DNA from 2 places in the Acinetobacter sp. TUM15071 genome. Region 1 is predicted to be linked to the other one. Evidence: predicted binding sites of a transcription regulator. Region 1 holds the regulator's gene; the other holds the start of a gene.
The links. Region 1 encodes PhoB, which activates phosphate uptake and scavenging genes when phosphate is short. Its sites were predicted from a motif close to TGTCATNAANCTGTCATAA; they were not measured.
Positions count from the first base shown of each region.

Region 2: a site for PhoB is predicted at 1,472-1,490, ahead of GBI66_RS04150 (NAD(+) kinase). Genes of this name have one in related genera too.

Region 1 is NZ_BKGB01000004.1:75,950-80,547, reverse strand. It holds gene GBI66_RS05155 (MATE family efflux transporter) at 1-604, shown strand, start outside; gene GBI66_RS05150 (SDR family oxidoreductase) at 668-1,495, opposite strand; gene GBI66_RS05145 (TetR/AcrR family transcriptional regulator) at 1,796-2,473, shown strand; gene phoB (phosphate regulon transcriptional regulator PhoB) at 2,725-3,435, shown strand; gene phoR (phosphate regulon sensor histidine kinase PhoR) at 3,445-4,598, shown strand, end outside.
Region 2 is NZ_BKGB01000003.1:139,532-144,129, reverse strand. It holds gene mrcB (penicillin-binding protein 1B) at 1-1,422, opposite strand, end outside; gene GBI66_RS04150 (NAD(+) kinase) at 1,657-2,565, shown strand; gene GBI66_RS04145 (YeaC family protein) at 2,562-2,834, shown strand; gene GBI66_RS04140 (hypothetical protein) at 2,896-3,303, shown strand; gene GBI66_RS04135 (glycosyl transferase family protein) at 3,343-4,338, opposite strand; gene GBI66_RS04130 (acyl-CoA dehydrogenase family protein) at 4,586-4,598, shown strand, end outside.

The sequences.
Region 1 (4,598 bases):
TCAAATGGTCACCACTTCCTTAGCGGGTTTGGTGATTATTGGCTTGATTAACCATTATGGTGCACATGCTACCGCAGCTTATGGCGCAGTCAATCAGGTACTGAATTATATTCAATTTCCAGCCTTGTCGATTTCGATTGCCGCTTCGATTTTTGCAGCACAAGCGATTGGTGCAGGTAAGCCTGATTTATTGGCCAAAGTCACCCGTACCGCTTTAGGCATGAATTTCTTATTTACGGGTAGTTTGATTGCTCTGGCTTATTTGTTCTCAAAATATCTGATGGCGCTGTTTATTACCGATCACAGCGTAATTGAGCTGGGTCAACAACTGTTATTTATCGTGTTGTGGTCGATTCTATTCTTTGGTGCCAGTGCTATTTTTGCATCGATTATGCGTGCCAGTGGCGCGGTCAATATCCCGATGTTGATCAATATTTTCACGATTGTTCTGATCGAAGTGCCTTGTGCCTATTGGTTTAGTTCATTGTGGGGCTTAACAGGCATTTGGATTGCCTATGCACTGTCCTTTGTTTGTCTATGTCTATTCCAAGCCTTTTATTATCAATTCTTTTGGAAAAAGACCAAGATTAAAGTACTGATCTAAAATCACCTTCTGATGGATATAAAAAAGCCATTCACAGAGAATGGCTTTTTTCATGCTGACAACTTACATCATCTTGGTTGCAAGCGCTGCAATACGTTGATAACCCGTCGGGAATAAACGTTGGAACGAATCCACGATACGCGCATCCGTACCAATCAATAAACGGCGTTTATCTTTCAATACCGCATTTAAAATTTGACGTGCAGCTTCTTCTGGTGGGGTACGCAGGAACTTGTCAAATTGCTTGATCGATTTGTTCGGGTCCATGCCCAAGCTCTTCAAACTGTCATTCATTTTCGCTGCTTTGGCGATATTGGTACGAATCCCGCCCGGATGTACGCAGAGTGAGCTGACACCGCCCTTCTCAATATCCAATTCCTGACGTAATGATTCAGTAAAACCGCGTACCGCAAATTTAGTTGCGTTATACGCTGATTGCGTTGGTTGCGAGGTTAAACCAAAAATACTGGAGATGTTGATGATATGACCATCTTTGGTTTGTTTGATGAATGGCAGGAATTCTTTGGTGCCATAGACCACACCCCAGAAATTAATCCCAACGATCCATTCTAAATCTTCATAGCTTGCGCCTTCGACAGTTGAGCCAAGTGCTACACCTGCGTTATTGAAGATTAAATTGACTGAGCCATGATCCTGTACAGTCTCTTGCGCCCACTGTTTCACCGCATCACGGTTTGAAACATCAAGTACTTTGGTCGTCACTGTCACAGGGTACTGCTTCACTAATTCAACAGTTTGCGTCAGGCCTTTTTCATTGATATCACTCAATGACAAATGGCAACCTTGTTTTGCCAATAAAACTGCCAATTGTTGTCCAATCCCAGAACCTGCACCGGTGATCGCTGCGACTTTATTTTTAAAATTTTTCATTGCCTATCCTTTGTACTGCGAATGATACGCACATATTCGCTCAGACGATGTGCTGTTTAACCTGTAACCAATATAATTTTGACAATACGTGTTGTCAATATAGTACACTCTAGCTTTAAGACAAATGGCAATAACCAACATCCTACATGTAATAATAGGCCTATTTACATTTCATGACTGATGATGTTTAAAAGAGACAAGGCATATTTTCAAAATTTGGTTATGCTAGTCAGCACAACATAGTTGAAATGCAAATATTAGACACACGATTTAAAGACTTTTTAGGGAACGGTTTTCTCAATGGCAACTCAAGATCAAGCGACAAGCAAGAAAAAGAATACAGAAGCGAAAGAACGACAATTTAAAGGTCTGTCTTTAACCGAGCGCAAAGAAGCACGTCGTGAAAAATTGATTGAAGCAGGTATTGCAACCTATGGCACACAAGGCTTTTTCTCGGTTACCGTCAAAGATGTCTGTAATGAAGCCAAGCTGACTGAACGCTATTTTTATGAATCTTTTAAGAAAAGCGAAGAACTGTTTCAAACCGTGTTCTTAAAAATGATTGAAAAAATGCAAACCTGCTTAACCCAAGCTGTTCTGATGGCTGCGCCAGAACCGAAGAATATGGTGAATGCTGGCCTCTCTGCATTACTGAATGCCATTAAAGATGATCCTCGTATGGCACGGATTATTTATATTGATGCCATGCTGGTGCAAGATCTGCATAATCAAGCCACCATTCAAGAGACGCTGACCCAGTTCGATCGTATCATTCAAGGCTTTGTGATGATCACCATGCCGAATGCGCCACAAAGTGCTGAAGAAGTCTCGCTCATGGCAACGGGCTTAAATGGTTATGTTACGCATATTATTATTCGCTGGGTCTCAGAAGGCTTCAAACAGCCTCTAGAAGATGTTTTGTCAGCCTGCTGTGCTGTCTTTTTGTCTTTTATCGAAACAACCTCGCAAAAAAATTAAAATCGTTTTACAGTTTTGTGACACGCAAAGCTGTTAAACTACACGTCAGTTAAGCAAATGAATTTATTTGCTTTATTGCTAAGCAGATTGTCATAAATTCGTCACCATGCTGCCCTACGATTGTCACAATTTATTGCTAAATTCGACTTTATTAATTCTTTTGCAATGATATTGTCATAATTAATCTTTGTAATAAGCCTGTCATAACAACAAAACGGTTAAACCGTTACAGATTTTAAGGGTATTGCGCTGTGAAAGATGACTATATTTTAATTGTCGATGATGAGCTACCGATCCGCGAAATGATCCATACCTCTTTAGATATGGCAGGCTTCCAATGTTTACAAGCAGAGGATGCCAAACAAGCGCATCAGATTATCGTTGATCAGCGTCCTGCGCTTATTTTGCTGGATTGGATGCTACCAGGTGGTGTGAGTGGTGTAGATTTATGCCGCCGCCTCAAACGCGATGAAAACTTGGCAGAGATTCCTGTAATCATGCTGACTGCACGTGGCGAAGAAGACCATAAAGTACAAGGTCTTGATGCGGGCGCAGACGATTATATGACCAAGCCATTTTCAACCCGTGAACTGGTGTCTCGTATCAAAGCGGTATTACGTCGTGCCAATGCATTGAGCGGTGAGAAAGTGATTGATGCCAATGGCTTATTACTTGATCCTGTCAGCCAACGCGTGAGTTTCGGCAACAGTATTTTAGAGATGGGTCCAACCGAATATCGTTTATTAGCCTTCTTTATGACCCATCCAGAGCGCGCCTATACGCGTGCTCAACTCCTAGATCAAGTCTGGGGTGGCAATGTCTATATCGAAGACCGTACCATTGATGTGCATATTCGTCGTTTACGCAAAGTGTTAGAGCCTTTTGGCGTCGACCGTTTTGTACAAACCGTTCGTGGCACAGGTTATCGCTTCTCGACACGAGCAGATTTAGCAGTAGGTTAAAAATCCTTTATGTATGAACCCTATCCCGTCCCTGAACTGGCACGTGAACACCAACGTTTTCGCTACAGCAGTTTGTGGACCTTTGCAAAACAAGATTTAAGACTGTTACTTTTTTTCTTATTGATTGCGAGCTTAGTCGGATTCGGGGTGGGTTACTTCTGGAGCTGTATTTTTGTCGCTTTTGTGCTGTTCTTCATGCTACAGCTCCGCTCACTTTATCTAGTGAATGAATGGATTTCCAATCGCCCTTATGATGTCCCGCCCAATTTGAATGGGATCTGGGGTGCATTGCTGTTTAATGTCTACCGTGCGCAGCGTCAAGAACGTATTGTTCAAGCCGAAATGGTGGGTTTGATTGATCGCGCGCAATCTTCTTTGGTGGCATTGGCCGAAGCCGTGGTCTTAATTGATGATCAACATCAAATTGAATGGTGGAACCCTGCTGCTGAAAAGCTGTTAGGGATCAGCCCCTTGGATCGTGGCCGCAATTTATTATCGATTCTGCGCCAACCCAGTTTTATTGAATATTTTAACCATAGTGATCAATCTCCTGATGGTATCCGTCTCCAAGCACAGATGGATGAAGAACGTTATGTACAAGTCAAACTGACCCGCTTCGGTGGCGAAAGTCGTCTATTGGTCGCTTATGACACCACGCGAGTACACAACCTCGAGCAAATGCGTAAAGACTTTGTCGATAATATTTCACATGAATTACGTACACCGCTTACCGTCCTCAGTGGTTATATCGAAACCTTTATTGATCAAGATGACATTACCCCGCGCTGGAAACGTGCTTTCACGCAAATGCAGTCGCAAACCAAGCGTATGAATGCTTTGGTTAATGATTTATTGTTGCTATCTAATTTAGAAAATAATAAAAAAGTCGCGAAAAATCAGATTATTGATATGGCCAATCTGATGAATCAAATCTTTGATGATGCCCGCGCCTACAATCTCGATTATGGTCATACCTTGAATCTGGATATTGATAGCCATTGCGACCTGATCGGTTCCGATATCGAAATTGCCAGTGCATTCAGCAACTTAATCACCAATGCGATTAAATACACCCCTGCTGGCGGTATTATCACCATTGGCTGGCATGAAGATGGTGATCATGCGTACTTCACCGTACAGGATAATGGGATCGGGATTAACCC
Region 2 (4,598 bases), on a different contig from region 1:
TGCCCAAGTATAACGCCCAGACTCGATTGCATTTAAATAAATAATTGGTTTCAGTAATGAACCCACTTGGCGCTTAGCATCTAAGGCACGGTTAAAGCCAGTAAAATCTTGAGTTGAACCCACAGCTGCAACCAATTCACCATTTTCAGGATGAGCAACTAGAACCGCACCTTGCAGGTTTTTCAAACGGGCAGGGTTGGCTTTGGCTAAACGATCGACGGTGCTCTTAAATGCATTTTGCACTTGTGTTTGCGCAATTGGATCAAGTGTGGTGAAAATTCTTAAGCCTTGATTGGTAATATCACTTTCTTGATATTCTGTACGGAGCTGACGACGTACAATATCCAAGAAATCTGGGAATTTTGCAGGGCCTAAAGTTGGTTTACTCACCACATTTAATGGACGAGCAATTTCATCTTGGTATTCCGCTTCAGTTAAATAACCCATCACTTTCATGTTGTTTAACACAACATCACGACGTTTTTTTGCAGATTCTGGATTGCGCCAAGGGTTATATAAAGAAGGCCCTTGAACTAAACCAACAAGGAATGCTTGCTGTGAGATATTCAACTCACGCAGAGGCAAACCAAAATAAAACTGTGATGCTAGACCATAACCATTAATCGAATAGCTACCATTTTGACCTAAATTCACTTCATTTAAATAGGCTTCCAGAATCTCATCTTTGCTGTAATGTAATTCAATTAATATGGCCATTAGCGCTTCATTAACTTTACGTTTCAGCGTTTTCTCTGGTGATAGATAGAAATTCTTGACCAACTGCTGCGTTAAAGTCGAACCACCTTGACGACGGCCACCAGTGGCATTACTGACCAAGGCACGTGCTGTACCACGGATTGAAATACCATGATGATGATAGAAATTACGATCTTCTGTTGAAATTAATGCTTCAATCAGGGTTTTTGGTACTTTATTTAATTTGATCAGAACGCGGTCTTCATTGTGTTGTGGATAGATACCACCAATCAATAAAGGTTCTAAACGAGCAACGCCTGTATTCGAAGGTTTGGTTGAACGGATTTCACTCACCTGACCATCGGCAAAAGCAAGTTCTAGTACCTGCTCAGGTTCATTACTATCGCCATAGTCAAAACCACGGGTATGGACATACATCTGGTTGCCTTGTACTACATAGCTACCAGACTTGTCATAATTCGCTGTGTTTTTATAACCCAGTAATTTTAACTCTTGGGTAAAATTCTCTTGAGTAATCGGTGCACTAGAATAGATTTCTAATGGGCGAGCAAACACCTTGGCAGGGATGTCCCAACGCTGACCTTCAAATTTGTCACGAATAATATTATCCAAGCGGATCAGATAGATACTAAAAGCAACAAAGACACCTATCACTAACATTGAGAAAATGAGTGCTAGAAAACCAATACCACGTTCAAACTTCATAGATTTGCGTTAAAACCAAAACAATGTCGGTAATGATGCGATAGCTTATTGTCATTTTGCAATCATAAAACTGTGAATAAATAGCAACATGCAAAAAAAACTTTAAGAATGTGTTGACATTAAACGTATAAAAAAACAACGAATAGACATTTTTATACTTTTTAATCAATCATCAACGCAACATTGGTTGTTAATGATATGATAGTCAGTAATCGCGACGGAGCTGAATTATTCGTGCAAATTTCACATAAATCCTTTCGAAATATTGGTCTAATTGGACGACCAGACAAGTATTCTGTAGTAGAAACGTTATGTTTAATTCATGATCATTTGATCACTTTAGGTTTAAACCCCGTTTTTGATCAGGAAACAGCGAAATTAGTGCCTTATGGTCATGGGCAGACGGTAAGCCGAAATTTATTGGGTGAAGTCGTTGATTTAGTGATTGTGGTTGGTGGTGATGGTTCATTGCTGCATGCCGCACGTGCCTTAGTACGACATAACACGCCAGTGATCGGTATTAACCGTGGTCGATTGGGTTTTTTAACTGACATTAAGCCTGCTGAAGCTATTTTTAAACTTGATCAGGTGCTACAAGGTCAATTTCAACTTGATCGCCGTTTCTTATTGGAAATGGAAGTTCGTACCAATGGCGAAACGATTTACGATGCGATTGCATTGAATGATGTGGTTTTACACTCAGGTAAATCGGTTCATATGATCGATTTCGAGCTGAATATTGATGGGCAATATGTCTATCGTCAGCACAGTGATGGTTTAATTGTTTCAACCCCAACAGGTTCAACTGCATATTCATTGTCAGGTGGTGGGCCAATCTTGCATCCGAGTATGGATGCGATCGCCTTAGTGCCGATGCATCCACATACGTTGTCGTCACGACCGATCGTGGTGGGTGGTCACAGTGAAGTTAAAATTACCATTCGTGAAAACCGTGTTTTGCCGATGGTCAGTGCCGATGGTCAACATAGTGTTGCATTAAATGTCGGTGACACGGTGCATATTCGCAAACATCCGTTTAAACTAAGCTTATTACATCCACCCGGTTATGACTTCTATATGGCATGTCGTACCAAATTGGGGTGGAATCAAGATTTTGAATCTTTTCAACAGGATGACTCATGAATATTGAACAAATGCTCGCTATTTTAAATCCTGAAATTGTTGAGCGTCTTCGTACTGCTGTTGAAATTGGTAAATGGCCAAACGGTATTGCATTAACCAAAGAACAGCGTGAAATCTGTATGCAAGCGGTGTACGCATGGGAAATGGAACATTTACCAAAAGAGCAGCGTAGCGGTTATATTGATCGCGGTACTAAAGATGAGGGTGAGGAATGTGATGATGATCATCACAAACATGAGCCTGAATTTAAGCCGATTCGGTTTGTTTAATTTAAGAAGCTCAGTGATTACTGGGCTTTTTTTTGTTTATCAAAATATAATAAAGAATCTTATGAAACATTTAAAATCTGTTTACGCACTATTATTTCTTATATTGTTTAGTGGCGCTGTATTGGCTAAACAACCCATTGAATGTTTACTCAAGGTGAAGGTCGTTGCCAATCAGAAATACACTTCCCCCCAAACCGAATATACAAGTATAAAGAACGATGGTTATCCTATGTTATTGATTGGGATTCAGGTGCTGGAGTCACAAACAATGCGAAACTCCCAAAAGATCAAAGCCCATCAGACATATTGTAAGACACTTATAGGTCAACAACGAGATGCCTATCTTTCGGGGTCCCACGATCCTAACAAGATTACAATCAAAATAGGTGATCACCTGAAGCTAAGAAATATTCATTCTTCAGGTCAGAAATATCCGTTTTGGCCAGATTTTTATTATATTGAACCTTAAAACCAAGGCTATCCAATATAACCTTGGTCATTCGTATAATTAGAAACGACTATCCCATAATTCTTGTGCTTTCTTCATCGCATCCTCGTAATTGCTAACCATACCCATGGTATACAACGCGATTCCCATTGTTTCAATGACTGCCAATTCGCCATATTCATGAGACTGTTCACCCAACCAAACTGCTTTAAACACAGCTAAATCAAGCTCTTCTTCAATCGGACTACGGTCAGGGGTTAACTTTGGTAGTTCGTGTTCGTACAACTCACCATTTTTAATGCCACAAATTAACGTTTTGGCATCAGGATTACGTTCAAACTCACCACCTTCACCTTTAATCACAGCACTGTTTTGATAACCCAAACGGAACGCAGTCTGTTGATGTGAGGTTCGATAAGCAGGGTGGAAGATCGCTTGTAAGGTCGCTTTGGCATTAAATGGATTAATCAGGCGTGCCAAAGTATGGATTGGAGAGCGTAACCCCATCACATTTCTTAGCGAGATCAATTTACTTAGAATTGGTGAAATCACTTCAAGTGGTAGATAGGCAAAATTGTGCTGTTCCAGTTGCTCACGGACATCCTGTTGATTTTGACAAATTGAATAGCCTAAATACTGTAAAACTTGCTCGGTATAGACACGGTTAATGGTATGACCAGATGCGCCATGCATCACAATCTTGTAACCATGATGCGCTAAAGTCAGTGCTGCTAATAGGAACCACGGATAGTGCTTACGCTTGCCTGCATAAGAGGACCAGTCTAGATCCACATCAAGCGGTTGAAAGTTAAGTTGATCACGCGTGGCTTGGACAAAACCTGCCAGTTCATCGACAGATTCTTCTTTAACACGCAAGAGCATCAAGAATGCACCCAACTGCACATCCAAGACTTCATCTTTTAAGATCATGCTAAAGGCTTGATAGGCTTCTTCATAAGTGAGCGAACGGGAACCAGTTTTGCCCTTACCTAAAATACGAACATATTGAGCAAATGGATGTTCTACAGTTTTATAGATATTACGTTTTGTGTTCATGGTCGTATTGAAGGTTGTCACAAAGAATAAAACAAATATGACATAAAACTGGGCGGTGTAGCATAAAAAAACCAACAAGCTGTTTAATCAATAAGCAACTGTTGTCTAAAGATAGACGATGCAAACAAAATTATTGACCGAATCAGTCTAGTGATTTGATGTAAACGGGACATGACATCCCATCTAAAAGTTATTAGCATGGCTGCGAACAAATTTTTAAAAACAATGAAAGCGAAAGGAAATAATGATGTTAGCTTACG